DNA from 2 places in the Paraburkholderia sp. CNPSo 3281 genome. Region 2 is predicted to be linked to the other one. Evidence: riboswitches for the same ligand, from Rfam matches in the RefSeq annotation. Region 2 holds a riboswitch; the other holds the start of a gene.
The links. A riboswitch is a leader RNA that binds a small molecule or an ion and turns the genes downstream of it on or off. The one in region 2 is predicted to bind cobalamin.
Positions count from the first base shown of each region.

Region 1: it holds a riboswitch for cobalamin, as region 2 does, so the genes downstream of both, cobW (cobalamin biosynthesis protein CobW) here and M3I56_RS07245 (porin) in region 2, are expected to answer to the same signal.

Region 1 is NZ_JAMBPS010000020.1:31,231-39,055, reverse strand. Features, by position in the region: gene cobN (cobaltochelatase subunit CobN) at 1-1,913, opposite strand, end outside; gene cobW (cobalamin biosynthesis protein CobW) at 1,941-3,032, opposite strand; cobalamin riboswitch at 3,246-3,516, opposite strand; gene M3I56_RS20335 (cobalamin biosynthesis protein) at 3,502-4,152, shown strand; gene cobO (cob(I)yrinic acid a,c-diamide adenosyltransferase) at 4,149-4,751, shown strand; gene M3I56_RS20325 (cobyrinate a,c-diamide synthase) at 4,756-6,066, shown strand; gene bluB (5,6-dimethylbenzimidazole synthase) at 6,050-6,742, shown strand; gene M3I56_RS20315 (VOC family protein) at 6,750-7,130, opposite strand; gene M3I56_RS20310 (DUF4136 domain-containing protein) at 7,230-7,825, opposite strand, start outside.
Region 2 is NZ_JAMBPS010000004.1:281,415-289,239, reverse strand. Features, by position in the region: gene M3I56_RS07260 (DUF305 domain-containing protein) at 1-255, opposite strand, end outside; gene M3I56_RS07255 (MFS transporter) at 574-2,157, shown strand; gene M3I56_RS07250 (phosphatase PAP2 family protein) at 2,317-4,278, shown strand; gene M3I56_RS07245 (porin) at 4,339-5,433, opposite strand; cobalamin riboswitch at 5,682-5,816, opposite strand; cobalamin riboswitch at 5,907-6,089, shown strand; gene M3I56_RS07240 (TonB-dependent receptor domain-containing protein) at 6,192-7,825, shown strand, end outside.

The DNA.
Region 1 (7,825 bases), on a different contig from region 2:
ACCATCAATGCTTCGTAATACTCATCGACCTGACGTTCCAGGTCTTGCAGCGGCCCGTAGTTTTCGGCGCGCGTGAGCGGCGGCATCAGGTGATCGACGATCACGGCCTGGGCGCGGCGCTTGGCCTGGCTCCCCTCGCCCGGATCGTTGACGATGAACGGGTACAGATGCGGCAGCGGCCCGAGCGCCATGTCGGGCCAACAGGTGTCGGCGAGCGCCACACTCTTGCCCGGCAGCCACTCCAGGTTGCCGTGCTTGCCCACGTGCGCGATGGCGTCGATGCCGAACGTCTCGCGCAGCCAGAAGTAGAACGCGAGATACGCGTGCGGCGGCACGAGTTCGGCGTCGTGATAGTTCGCGTAGGTGTCGTCGCCGCGCGAGCGCGAAGGCTGGATGCCCACGAACACCTGGCCACAGCGCCAGCCCGCAATCATGAAGCGGCCGCGGCGCACCGTTGGGTCGTCCTCCGGCACGCCCCAGCGCGCGATCAGCGCGTTTTGCGCCTCGGCGGGCAACTGCGAGAAGCGCGCGCGGTAGTCGTCGAGGGAAAGACTCTGCCATGCGGGACGCAGCGCGCGCGTGTCGGGATCGTTCGTCACGCCCTGCGTGAGGATGCGCATGAGCGCGTCGCCGTCTGCGGGCAAATCGGCCACGCGATAGCCTTCGTCGCGCAGCATGCGCAGGATGCCAACCACCGAGGTCGGCGTGTCGAGCCCCACGCCGTTGCCGATGCGCCCTTCGCTCATTGGATAGTTCGCGAGCACGAGCGCGAGCTTCTTCTCTGCGTTCGGCAAGCTGCGCAAACGACACCACCGGCGCGCCAGTTCGGCGACGAACGCCACGCGTTCGATATCGGGCTGATAGCGCACGACATCGACCTGCGTCTGCTTGCAGTGGTACGCGAGGCCCTTGAAGCTGATCGCGCGCGTAATCACGCGGCCATCTACTTCGGGCAGCGCGATATGCATGGCGATGTCGCGCGAATTCAGGCCGTGATTGTCCTTCACCCAGTCTTCGCGATTGCCGCCGCTCAGGATCACCTGGAGCACAGGCGCGTCGCCGGCCAGCGCGATCGGTTCGGGGTCGTCGAGCGACGAAGCCGCGAATGCGGTGGTATTCAGCACGAGTGAGACGTCGTGCTCGGCCGCCAGTTGATCGAGCACGTCGCGGCTCAAGGTGTCCTTGAGCGACGTGATCGCAAGCGGCAGCGGGTTCATGCCGCGCGTGAGCAGCGCGGCGATGAGGGCATCGAACGCGGCGGTGTTCGCCGCCTGCAGATGCGCCTTGTAAAACAGCAGCGCGACGACCGGCGCGCCGGGTTGCCAGCGCGCGCGCCATTCGTCGATGGTCGCGACGTCGCGCTGCGGGCAATAGAGCGCGGCGGCCGGCAGCGCGACGGGCGGCGCAGGCTCGCTGCCCCAGTCGAATGCCCGCCACGCGAGCGCACGCAGGAACGACTCGGCGTTGGCCGCGCCGCCTTCGCGCAGATAACGCCACAGCAAGCGGCAAAACTCGGGCTCGGCGCGGCTCTTCGCGATGAGATTGGGGTCTTCCTGCAAGTCGCCGGAAAACATCGCGAGCAGTTGCCCGCGGCGCTCGGCGAGCGAGACGACCTGCTCGATGCCATAAGGCCAGTATGTTTCGCCGCCCAGATGATCGACCACCACCACGCGCGCGTGCTGCAGGACGTCTTCGACGTAGAAGTCCACCGACGCGGGCTGGCGCAGATACGTGACGTTCGCGAGCCGCACGCTGGGAAAACCTGCGGGCAAGCGCGGCACGACGCTCGCCAGCAGCGCGAGCGTCGTGTCCGCCGAACTGAGCACGACGATCTCGGCGGGCTGCTGGTCGATACGGATAACGCCCTGCGTGTCGTCGACGAAACCGCCGGGCGTGGTGCGCAGCAAATGCATGGGACGGCCTCGTCTAGCTCGGCACGTTCACTTCGCGGCCGCGGTCTGCACGTTCGCCAATGCGGCGTCGAAGGCCGCTTGCAGCGTCGCGCCATCGAGGTCCTCGCCGATCAGCACGAAGCGGCTCGCCAGCGGCTGCGCCGCGCTTTCCTGCGTGTTCCAGCGGCGGTCGAAATAGCTGTCGAAGCGGCGGCCCACGCCTTGAATCACGAGGCGCATCGGCGCGCCCGGCAACGCGGCAAAGCCCTTCACGCGATAGATCGTGTGCGCATCGACGAGTTGTTGCAGCGCCTCGATCACGGTCTCGCGCGAAGCGGCATTGCCTGACACCACAACCGAGTCGAACTCGTCATGGTGATGATCGGGATCGTCGGCGGAGCCGTGATGGTCGTGCCGCAGATGAATGCTCTCCTCGGAGGCCGCCTCGAGCCCGAGCAGCGTATGCAGATCGAGCTTGCCGTGCTGCGCGCGCACGATCTTCACTTGCGGCGGCAGCTCTTCGCGCAGCTCGGCGATGAGCGCGTCCTGGCCCGCCTCGTCGAGCAGATCGGTCTTGTTGAGAATGACGAGGTCGGCGGCCGAAAGCTGGTCTTCGAACAGCTCATGCAGCGGCGATTCGTGATCGAGATTCGGGTCGGCGCGGCGCTGCGCGTCCACGGCCTGGGGATTTTCGGCGAACTGGCCGCTCGCAGCGGCAGGGCCGTCCACCACGGTCACGACCGCATCGACGGTGAACGCGTTGCGGATCGACGGCCAGTTGAACGCCTGCACGAGCGGCTTGGGCAGCGCGAGACCCGAGGTTTCGATCAGCACGTGATCGACATCGCCCCGGCGTTCGAGCAGTTTCTCCATCACGGGGAAGAACTCTTCCTGCACGGTGCAGCAGAGGCAGCCGTTCGCGAGTTCGTAGAGCTGCCCTTCGGTTTCGTTGCCGTTTTCGTCGCAGCCAATGCCGCAGCCACGCAGAATTTCGCCGTCGATGCCGAGTTCGCCGAATTCGTTGACGATGACCGCGACGCGCAGGCCGCCCGCGTGCTGAAGAATGTGACGCAGCAGCGTGGTTTTACCGCTGCCGAGAAAGCCCGTCACGATCGTGACCGGAATCTTGCGCATTTGCATGAAGTGCTCCTTCGGCGCCAGGCCGGATCGAGGGGCATGGTGCGTCGCGCCTGCCGTTCGTGCGGGTGTCGTGTTGCGCTCACGCGCGTATCCGTGGAGACGCTGTCACGCGTAACGATTCAACAACCTGCAGGGGACGAACGACCAGAAACGCACCCGGGCCACGCCCAGCTGACGCATGAAAATCACGGATCCGGCACCGCATCCCCGCAGCGCGAATCCCACGTATCTGGCCGGTATCCGGACTGACGAGACACCGCTTCGCCTTCCCGCGCGAGTGGCCTTGCGGCCGTCTTGCACAGTGGCGTGGACTGCGTAAAGCATGGAAGCGGTTTGCGGCATTCGTGCGAACGCCGCGCTCGTTGTACCGTTGCGGGTGCAGTTCAGGTTGGCCATGCCCGAGGCGGGATGGCTCCCTGATTCCCGTTTAACTGCGCGCGCATTATGAGTCGCGCACGCGAGCACCAGAGTGCGTGCGAGTGTAGGCGCGGGGGGCCTGCGCGTCAAGGAAGGCGTGGGAAGCCGCAAACGCGTGTGCTATCGTAGCGCGCATCCGGCGCCGGCCGGAACGCGACTCTTTTGCTCGTTTTGCCTCTGCGATCAGCCTTCGATCGACGCTCTCGCCGTGAATCCTGCCGAAAATCGCGCCTCGCGCGCAGCCTCATTCGAAGCCACGCTGGAACCCATGCAGCGCGTGCCGCCGCTCGCGCTCGGCATCGGCTGCCGGCGCGGCGTGACACTCGCGCAGATCGAAGCCGCGGTGCGCGCCGCGCTCGGCGCGTGGCCGCTCGACAGCGTAACGGCTGTGGCAACGCTCGACGCCAAAGCCGGCGAACCCGCCTTGCAAGCGTTTTGCGCCGCACATGCGCTGCCGCTGCAAACGTACACGCGCGAGCAACTCGCCGCGACGCCCACACGGGCGGCGCCCTCCGCAGCCGCGCAAGCGCAGTTCGGCGTGGACGGCGTGTGCGAACCCTGCGCGCGTCTTGCAGCGGGCGGCGCTCCGCTCGTGCGCGGCAAGCTGGCGCTCGACGGTGTGACGGTCGCAATCGCAGGCTTTCTGCCAAACCACGCAAACGCGGACGCGAAGGCGCCGCAACCAACCCACTCCCGACGATGAAAACCGATCCCGAATCGCACCAACGCATGACGCAACGCCGCCGCGAAGGCCACGAGAAGAAGCAGGCCGCCGCGACGCACGAAAAGGGCCTGCTGATCGTCAACACCGGCAACGGCAAGGGCAAGAGCACGGCCGCGTTCGGCATGGCGGTGCGCATGCTCGGCCACGGCATGAAGCTTGGCGTCGTGCAGTTCATCAAGGGCGCGCTGCACACGGCCGAACGTGATTTTCTCGGCAGCGTTGCGCACTGCGATTTCGTGACGATGGGCGACGGCTACACCTGGAACACGCAGAATCGCGACGGCGACATCGCCACCGCGCGCAAGGGCTGGGACGAAGCGAAGCGCATGATCGAGAGCGGCGAGTACGCCATGGTGATCCTCGACGAACTCAACACGGTGCTCAAATACGAGTACCTGCCGCTCGACGAAGTGCTCGGTGTGATCGCGTCGCGCGCGCCGCACGTGCACGTGGTCGTGACGGGCCGCCATGCCCCCGACGCCCTGATCGAAGCCGCAGACCTCGTCACGGAAATGCGCCTCGTGAAGCATCCGTATCGCGAGCAAGGCGTGAAAGCGCAAAAGGGCGTGGAGTTTTAAGCGCATGAGCGCAACCTTTGCCTGCCCCGCGCTCTTCATCAGCGCGCCCGCGTCGGGTCAGGGCAAGACCACGCTCACGGCTGGCCTCGCGCGCCTGCACCGGCGCGCGGGCCGACGCGTGCGCGTCTTCAAGACTGGGCCGGATTTTCTCGACCCGATGATCCTCGCACGCGCGAGCGGCGCGCCGGTGCTCTCGCTCGACCTGTGGATGGTGGGCAAAGAGGCGTGCCGCGCCCTGCTCGCGCAGGCCGCGCGCGAAGCCGACCTGATCCTCATCGAAGGCGTGATGGGCCTGTTCGACGGCACGCCGAGCAGCGCCGATCTCGCGACCGCGTTCGGCGTGCCGGTGGCCGCCATCGTCAGCGCGAAGTCGATGGCCCAGACCTTCGGCGCGATCGCGTTCGGTCTCGCGCGTTTTCGGCCGGACGTGCCGTTTCATGGCGTGCTGGCGAACCGCGTGGGCTCAGCGCGTCACGCGCAAATGCTGCAGGAGGCATTGCCCGCCGACGTGCGCTGGCTCGGGCACGTCGCGAGCGAAGCAACGATGGCGCTGCCCGACCGTCATCTCGGTCTGCATCAGGCGGCGGAGATCGACGACCTCGACGCGCGCATCGAACGCGCCGCGGACGCGCTCGCGCAAACCGCGCTCGTCGAATTGCCGCCTGCGGTGACATTCTCCGATCCTTCGCATGACGAAACGATTGCGCGCCAGCTCGAAGGCCATCATATCGCCGTTGCCCGCGACGCCGCGTTCTCGTTTCTCTATCCGGCGAACGTCGCGTTGCTCGAATCGCTGGGCGCGAACGTGAGTTACTTCTCGCCGCTCGCGAACGAGCCCGCACCCGCCGGCGCAGAGGCGATCTTTCTGCCGGGCGGCTATCCCGAGCTACATGCTTCGACGCTCGCGCACAATACGCAGAGCGCGAATTCGTTGCGCGCGCATGTATCTGCGGGCAAACCGCTCGTCGCCGAATGTGGCGGCATGCTCTATCTGCTCGATGCCCTGACCGACGTAGAAGGCACGTGCACGCCGATGCTCGGCCTGCTACCAGGCGTTGCGGTCATGCAAAAGCGCTTCGCGGCGCTCGGCATGCAGCAGTTCGACGGCGCGCATGGCGCGCTGCGCGGCCACACGTTTCACTACTCGCGCATGGCCACGCCGCTGGCGCCCGCGCTCACGGCACACCACGCACAAACTGGCGCGCCCGGCGAGGCGCTGTACCGGCACGGCTCGATCACGGCCACCTATATGCACGCTTACTGGCCCTCCAACCCGGCTTTCGCGGCCGCACTCTTTCATGGCACAGCCCTTTGACGAAGCCGAACGCGCGGCGGTCTACCGCGCGATTTACGAGCGCCGCGACATGCGGCACTTCGCACCGGGCCCGATCGATCCCGCGACGCTCGCGCGCCTGCTCGACGCCGCGCATCACGCGCCGAGCGTAGGCTTCATGCAGCCGTGGCGGATCGTGCGCATCACGGACCATTCGCTGCGCGAGCAACTTCACGCGACAGTCGAGCGCGAACGCATTGCAACCGCCGATGCGCTGGGCAAACGCCGCGACGAGTTCATGAAGCTCAAGGTGGAAGGCATGCGCGATTGCGCCGAGGTGCTCGTGGTCGCGCTGATGGATCGCCGCGAAGCCCACGTCTTCGGCCGCCGCACGCTGCCCGAGATGGACCTCGCCTCGGTGGCGTGCGCGATCCAGAACATGTGGCTCGCGGCCCGCGCCGAAGGGCTCGGCATGGGCTGGGTGTCGATCTTCGACGTCGACGAGGTGCGCGCCCTGCTCGCCATGCCGCCCGGCGCCAAGCCGGTGGCGATACTCTGCGTGGGTCAGGTCGACGCATTCTACCCGCAGCCGATGCTCGAAATGGAGAAATGGGCGGAACGCAAGCCGCTTGGCGAATGCGTGTTCGAAAACCGCTGGCCGCAGGACGAGGCGGCCAGCGTGCCCGCGGCGGCGCCGGATGCCACGCCTGGCGCCTGACGCCCGCTTACGCTTCGCGCGCGTAGCAGACGGCCTCGACGTTGTTGCCGTCGGGATCGATCAGGAATGCTGCGTAATAGTCGGGACTGTAGTCGGCACGCAGGCCGGGTTCGCCATTGTCTTTCGCGCCTGCGCGCAGGCCCGCTTCATAGAAACCAACGACCGCCGCGCGGTTCGCCGCCGCGAACGCCACATGCACGCCGCGCGGCGCGAGCGCGGCGTCGGCGGAGACGGCGTGCAGCCAGAGTTTGGGCTCGCCCGGCTGGCCGAGCCCCGCGTAGGTGTCGTCGCGCATACACACCACGACGCCTAGCGGCGCGAGCAGCGCCTCGTAAAAACGCACGCTGCGTGCGAGATCCGGCACGCGCAATCCAATGTGATCGAACATGAGCGACTCCCGTGATGTCTGCGCGCAACCGTTGCGCCAGATTCTGGAGCCAGCATAACGCCTTCGCGTTCGACGCGGCCTGGGGAAAGTTGCCCTGAACTACTGCGGATTGACGGGTGAGACGGAGAGCACTTCCGGTATGCCCGGCGCGTGATCCGCCGTGCCGGCGTTGGCCGGCCCCTTCAGCTTGACGCGCCATTGCGGCGCGCCCGCGTACGGCAGCCGCGCCAGTGCGCCCGCCACGAGGTACGGCACGGCCTCGCGTGCATCGGCGTTGCGGTCGCGCTTCACGGCGCTCACCTTGTAGACCTCGCCACCATCGGGCAACGCGAAGAAACGCAGCGTCAACGTATGCACGTAGGGCCGCCCGAACCACGGCAACGACGGCCCCTCGGCCGGCGCGCAGCCGGCGCCGCAGCCGGCGTCCACGACTTTCACCTCGGCGGGATGCGTGTCCCACGCCACCGAGACGAGATAGCGCGCCGCCTCGGGCGCGCCTGCCTTGAAGCCGCGCTGCGCGAGCCCATCGCTCAGCAACGCCTGGTACGGGAGGATCTCGCCCGCATCGGCCTGGGCGGGCGTTGGCGCAAAACGGTAGGTCGCGGTGGCCGCAGCGGGCAGTGCGCCCGTGGCCGCGACGTCGGTCGTCACGCCCGCACATCCGGCGAGGGCGACGAATATCGGCAGGAGACAGA
Region 2 (7,825 bases):
GGCCATGTCGATGGCACCCTGATGATGGGGAATCATTGTTGCGACGAAATCGCGGTCGACGTCGCCCGTGGGCCTGGCCGCCATCCCGGTCATCATCTTCGTCATGGCCGCGTCGTTTTCAGAGAGAAACGAGGCTTCCTCACTGTCGCGAGACGCTCCCGCGTCACTCGACGACGCGGCGCATAGACCGGCCAGGGAAAGCACGGCCGCACCGCTCACCGTTGCCCGCAAAACGAGTCGAACTGCAGCGTTCATCACGTCCCCTCCGTATTGGTCGAATCCCAGTCGATGTGAAGGCAAACAGCGGACTCGCCGATTTACTCCATGCAGAGCGAAATTGAATTGCAGATCGACGAGCCGCGAAACGTTGGCAAACGCTTCCGGACTCACCTGGCCTCGCGCGGGCCCGGTGGAATAACTTCGTCGATGGCGTGTTCGTTCCGTGACATTCGCATCAGCGGGCGTACCATCATTGCACAGCGCATGAAGGTCGCACGCGCGGGCCCGACCGATTGATCTTTTGCTGGGCGCCGCATAGCAGATTAGCCGCGTCGCAGCGGTGAGGAGCGCTACATGGCCACGAGCATTGGGCTTCACGATCAGGCGCGGCAGCTGTTGCCGTTTCGCGAGTCGGTATTGGCGATGCTCGGCGTCGCGTCGGTTTCGATGCTGATCGCGCTCGACCAGACCATCGTTGGCACCGCACTGCCGCGCATCGTCGCGGAGCTCAAGGGGTTCGAGCTCTATGCGTGGGTCGCGACGGCCTACATGCTTGCGTCGGTCATCACGATTCCGATCTTCGGGCGTCTGGGCGATCTGTTCGGCCGCAAACCCTTCATGCTGGCAGCGATTCTGGTCTTCACTCTCGCCTCGGTGCTCTGCGGGATCGCGACCAACATGCTGTTTCTCGTGCTCGCGCGCGGCCTGCAGGGCATCGGCGGCGGCATCATGATGGGGACGGTGTTCGCAACCGTCGCCGACCTGTTCCCCGATCCGAGGCTACGCCTGCGTTGGCTGGTGTTCGTCTCGTCGGCGTTTGGCCTTGCAAACGTGGTCGGGCCAACGCTTGGGGGCATGCTGACCCAGCACGGCAGTTGGCGCCTCGTGTTCTTCGTCAACGTGCCGGTGGGTGTGGTGGCGCTCTTCTTCGTGCACGCTTTCCTGCCGCATCTGCACCATGCCCGCGAAGGCGCGCGACTGCGTCTAGACTGGCTCGGCGCTTGCGTCGTCGCCGTCACGTTCGGCGCGCTGCAACTCGCCATCGAGCTCTTGCCGAGGCAAGGCTGGACGACTTCGACGATCGTGCTCGCGGTGATCGTGCTGGTCTGTTCATTGACGCTTTTCTTCTGGGAAAAGCGCATGGGCTATCCGATCATCCCCGTGGACATGCTGCTCGACCGCAAGCTCGGTCCGCTCTTTGCGATGTCGGTGCTCGGCGGGTTTGCGTTGTTCTCGCTCGTTTTCTATGTGCCGCTGCTGTTCCAGGGCGGCTATGCGATGTCGCCGCGCGCCTCGGGCATGCTGATCACGCCACTCCTGCTCGGCACGACGGTCGGCAGTTTCGTGAACAATCGCGTGGTCACCCGTATCCGGCGCGCCAACGCGATTCTCTACGTCGGATTTGCGTTGTCCGCTTTCGCGAGCCTCGCGGTGGTCGTGCTGCGAGGCAATGAGCCGCATCTCGTGTGGATGGCGTGCATGGGCGCGAGCGGCCTGGGGCTGGGCCTCGTGGGCACGAGCCTCACGGTCTGCTCGCAGCAGATCGTCTCGCGCGACCATCTCGGCGCCGCCACGGCGATGCTGCAATCGCTGCGCACATTCGGCGGCATGCTGGGCACGGCGATGACGGGCGCGCTGCTCGGGCATATTTACACGATGGGCGTAAATCGCTCGCTCGACTCGTATCAGGCGACGCAATGGTTCAAGTCGTTTGCGAGTCCCGAACTCCTCGTGGACCGGGCCGACCAGGCCGCGCTGATCGGCCGCCTCGTGAGCGCCGGCCATGCCGGCGACGCGATGATGAATTCGGCGCGCAGCGCACTCGTGGATTCGATCCACATGGGCCTCATCGTCGCTGCCGTGGCCGCGCTAGCCGGCCTCTGTCTCGCGTGGTTCGTGCCGCCCGTACGGGTCGGCTATCTCGAGGCGCGGCAGTAAATGAACGGCGAATCATATTTCACCCGTACTTCAATTCCGTTACCGTTTAACATCAGCGTAATAAATTAGTAATTAGGGAGTAATCGAGGGTAAGCATAATTCGCCGCCGTCAGTCAGGAATAACCACACCGCATCCACCACGACGACGGAGCCCTCAGCATGCCCGCATCACGCCACCGAATTGCGCTGCCGCTCTACCTGGCAGTGCTTACCAGCATTGCCGCGCTGACCGCCTGTGGAGGCGGCAATAGCGATCCCGCCACCACTGCCGCCATTCCCGCGCCGCCCACCGACCCCGGCTTCGTGGACAACGCGCCGATTCCCGACGTACCTGCTTTCGTCGACAATATCGCGACCAACCAGCGCGGCGACGCGCGTTACGCCACGCTCGCGACCAATGCGGGCGTGCGCGTGGTGGCGCGCTTTCTCGATCTCTGGCAGCCGCTCACGCTGCTCGTGGACGCGGGCGTTTCCGCGCCTGCCAACGGCACGTTCCCCGCGGTCGTGCAGTCGACGTGGACGGGCGTCCCCACCGACGGCACGCCCAACGGCACGATCCTCAACAGCACGGCGCTGAACGCGAACATCCAGTACGTCGTGACCGCGACGACCCAGCGCAGCCAGGCGCAGGCCGATGCGGCCTACTACGACGACCGGCGCGGCAAGGGCTACAGCGTGACCGACGGCATGGGGCCGCTCACCGCCGCCTGGCGCTCGGCTGCCCAGCAAACCACGAGCATCACGTCGATTCCCGCGGACGCAACCACGACGCTCTACAACGACTCGGGCAACAACACGGGCGTAGGCAGCACGAGCAACGCGACCTTCGGCAAGGTGGTCGACCTGCTCAACACGATGGGCAACAACGCTTCCACCGAGCCCGCCAAGCGCTTCTACAAATACGCGCGACCGTTCCGCTGGAGCACGAGCGTCGTGGTCGATCCCACGCTCGTGCCGGCCATCAGCACGACGCCTTCGACGGATGGCGGCTTCATCAGCGGCCACGAAGCCGAAGCCATGCGCGACGCGATGACGATGGCGTATCTCGTGCCCGAGCGTTACCAGGAAATGGCGAGCCGCGGCCTCGAACTCGGCGAAAACCGTATTCTCGCGGGCATGCATTCGCCGCTCGATGTAATCGGCGGCCGCATGTTCGCGCTGGCCGCCACCGCCGCGAATCTCTACGACCCCGCCAACGCCACGCTCAAGAGCGCGGCCTACGCGCAGGCGCACAGCGCGCTCGAACAGGCCACCGGCACGAGCGCCACGACCTTCCCCGCCTTCGCGCATTCGGCCACGACCGCGACCGACCGCTTCGCCGACTATGCGACCAACAAGTCGGAATTCGCGCGCCGCATGACGTTCGGTTTCAGCCAGATTGAATCGACCGAGGCGCCGCCCGTCGTGCCCAAGGGTGCCGAGGTGCTGCTCGAAACGCGCTTCCCATACCTGAGCGCCGGCCAGCGCCGCGTCGTGCTGAAGACGACCGAAGTCGTCTCGGGCTATCCGGTCATGGACGACGCCGAAGGATGGGGCCGTCTGAACATGTTTAGTGCCGCAGATGGTTATGGCACGTTCAACGGCAACGTGATCGTGGCGATGGACGCAACCCAGGGTGGGTTCAATGCCGCCGACAGCTGGCGCAACGACATCGCCGGCTCGGGCAAGCTCACACTGCAGGGCAGCGGCACGCTCACGCTCGCGGGCAACAACAGTTACACGGGCGGCTCGCAGGTGAGCGGCGGCGTGCTCTGCGCAGCGTCGACCACGGCCTTCGGCAACGGCGACGTGTACGTCGGGTCCGGCGGCCGCGTGACCGTGGCGACGAGCGCGCCGTTGACGGTGACGGGCAAATACACGCAACTCGACGGCACGACGCTCGAACTCGACATCGACGGCAACGGCGGCGGACGCCTGCGCGTGGGCGGCCAGCTCACGGTGGCGGGCGGCACGCTGCATGTGAAGTTCGTGAACGGCTATACGCCGAAAGCGGGCGACTCGATCGACGTGATCGACGGCAGCGGCGCATCGGTGAAATTCGCGACGGTCACGGTGGATGGCTTCAAGGCCACCCCCGTTTATTCTTCGACCGGCGTTGCAGTGAAGCTTTCGGCTTCGTGATCTAGCCACGCGGTATAACGGCCCCGAATCGCAAGGGTTCGGGGCCGCTTTGTGTGTGCGTCAGAAGCGATGCCGGATGCCCGCCGCCACGAGCACCTGGTTGCGGCCGCCCGACGGGTCGCAGGTGTTGATCATCGCGAACGCACCGGACGACGCGCGCTGATAGATCGCCTCGGTATACACGTCCGTGCGCTTCGACAGCTGATAGTCGGCCTGCAGCGCGCCTTGATGCCAATGCGCGGAGGTCGCGCCCGTATAGGCATACATGCCCGCCAGCGAGAACGCGGGCGTGACCTGCCAAAGCGCATTCACTTCGTAGTTGCTGAAGGCGATCGAGGGCAGTGGCGCACCGCCGTCGGCCTCGCTCACGCCGGTATGAATGGAACGTGACCAGGCCGCGCCGAGCGTCACGTCGCCGAGCACGTAGCTCATGCCCGCGCCGATGGTGTCTTCGCGCTGCACCGCGACCTCGGTCGGCACGAGGCCCGCGCCCGGCAGCACCGACGTATCGTACGCACCTACCGAAGAGGCGCCGCGTCCGTCGATGTGCATCCATGCCACACCGGCGCTGAACGGACCACCCTCGTAGTGCGCGCCGAAGCCGTAGGCGCGGTTCTGCGCGAAGCGGCCCGCCGCGTTCGAAAACGCGTACATCGCGCCGGCGCTGAAACCACCGTACGTGGCGCTCGCGAACTTCACGGCGTTCGAGGCGAGCCACGAATTGTTGGCATTGTCGTTGTCGAACGGATGCGCGAATGCCGTGCCGCCCGTGCCGCCCGTCAGCGTGAACGGGGCGAAGTAGTCGTGCATCGTGTCGTACTGGCGGCCCAGCGTGATCGTGCCAAATCGTTCGGATTGCAAACCAACGTAAAACGGATGGTCGTTGAAGGCTTCGCCAGACGTGACCGAGAAGCCGCGCTCGAGGCGAAAGATCGCGGCGTTGCCGCCGCCGAGATCCTCGCTGCCCTGCAGGCCCCAAAAACTGCCGTCGATAAGGCCCGAGCCTGCGCGATACTGGGTGTGGCCGCCAACGTCGCTGACATAGTCGACGCTAGCGTCGATCTCACCGTACAACGTGACCTGCTGCGCCGAGGCGCCAGCGCCTGTGAATGCCAAAGCCGCGCCGCCAAGGACGGCCAGAATGTGCTTGTTCATGAGTCTTCTTGTTTGTGCTTGTAAAGAATGCATGGACGAGCGCCGTCAACCCTCGATCGATGCGGCGAGGTGCCCCGACGTCCTCGTTAATCCGTCAATATCCAGCGGTGCTTTTGAACGGCGAACGCATGGCGGTCCGTGAGCGGTCTATCGCCGCATCGCGGCCAGTGGTGGCGACCGGATTGGGCCGCCTTTCTAAGGTAGGCGGGTGTGCATTGACGGCTCCTTGGGTTACGCGCCCTGGAATGAGTCGTGAAATAAACGCAGCGAGGTCTGACTTCTGGCTCGATTGACAGCCAGTCACAGTGGCGCGACCGCGCCGGCTTCCCACCGGCTTCCCTGCTGCATTTCGCTCGTGCAGCGCCTACGCGCGAAAAACAGCTGCAAGGATAGCGTAAGTTGCGGGAGTGGCCAAACCGGGTGTTTTCGCCACACGACGTTCGTCAAAGGTTGACGCGACGAATGCGCGGCCATTACCCTTGCGCGCTGATGGTTCCCGGCGACGGGATCAAAAGGGAACGCAGTGCAAGACTGCGGCTGCCCCCGCAACTGTAAGCGGCGAGTCCATGCCAGAGCGTGCCACTGGGAAACCGGGAAGGCCGGCAACGGATGTCGACCCGCGAGCCAGGAGACCTGCCATCAGCCGAGTCCAGCAGCCGCAGCGGGCGGGGATCCCCAATGCGCAAGCACCGCCCACGCGGCGATCGCCCGTTGCCCGGACAGCCCGTATTTCAGGAGCTGTTTCCAGCCACCGCATCATGAAGTTTCGCCAATTCGTATTGACCTCCGCTGCGCTCGCCTGTGCGTGGCAAACCGCGCATGCTGCCGACGCCGACGCCGCCAATTCATCGTCCACCGAGACGCAGCAGCAAGCCGGCGGCGACACCACCCTGCCCAATATCCTCGTCGTGGGCGACACGCAGCATCTGCCGCAATCGTTCGACCAGCGCTACGCGACCACCCAGGTGCTCACGCGCGAAGACCTCGACCGCGTCTCCCCCGTCGACCCCGGCATCGCGCAGGCGCTCGCCACGCTGCCGGGTGTCACCGTCTCGCAGACCGGCGGCCCGGGGTCGTACACGGGGGTGAGCATCCGCGGCTCGTCGGCTGACCAGGTGGCCGTGTTCATCGACGGTATACGCGTGGGCTCCGTCACCACGGGCACGGCCGAATGGGCCGATCTGGCGACCGCCTCGTTCGACCGCGTCGAGGTGATCTCGGGGCCCGCGGCCGCCTCGTTCGGCGCGGATGCCATGGGCGGCGTCGTGCAGCTCTTCACGCGCCATGCGTCGAACCAGCCGAACCAGACCATCGTCTCGTTCGGCGGCGGCTCGAACAAGACCTTCGACACGCAGGTGCGCACCTCGGGCACGATCGGCTCGACAGGGCCGCTTTCCGCATTGAGCGGCCTCACCTACTCGCTGGGCCTGCACGACTACAACACGGCGGGCATCGACGCGACGCAGCCCTGGGCTTACGGCCACGAAGACGGCCGCAACCCGTACCACGCGCAGAACCTGGACGCACGCCTCGGCTACGCGCACGACAACTGGTCGATCTCGACCTTCGCGCTCTACCACCGCTCCGATCTCTCGTACGACAACGCGGGAGGCAACGACCGCCAGCGCGACACCCAGCTCACGACCGGCCTCGCGTTCCACCTCGACATCACGCCGACCACCCAGTTCGACCAGTCCGTGGGCTACGCGACGGACCGTCAGTTCCTCTATTCGAACGACCCGACTATCCCGACCGACGAGATCGACTCGACGCGCTTTTCCACTTCCACGTCGATGACGCATCAGGAAAGGGGCCACATGCTCTTCGGCATACCGCTCGACGGCGAGACCAAGTTCGCTTACGACTACACGCGCGAGATGGCATTCCTGCCGGTGGATGTGCCGGGCGGACTGCCCGCGCGCAACGATTCGGCCGTGTCGATGCATCAGTCCACCACGCTCGGACCCCTCACGCTGTTTCTGGCGGGGCGACACGAAATCGTGCAAGGGCAATCGGTGAATACGGGCAACGTCGCGCTTTCGTGGGCGGTCACGCCGGTCTATACGGCGCGCGTTTCGTACGGCAATGCGTTCCGCCTGCCGACGTTCAACGACCTTTACTATCCGGGCTACTCGAACCCCAACCTGCTGCCCGAGCGCAGCGACTCGGTCGAAGCCGCGCTCGATGCCACCACGTCGATCGGCACGTTCACGGCAGCCGTGTACGACACGCGCGTGCACGATCTCATCACGTACAACTCGCAGACTTTCCTGCCCGTGAACGTGGGCCGCGCGCACATACAGGGGCTCGACCTCTCGTACAAGGGCACGCTCGGCAAGTCCACGCCGGTGAGCCTCACGGTGGGGATTCTGAATCCGCAGGACGTGACCGA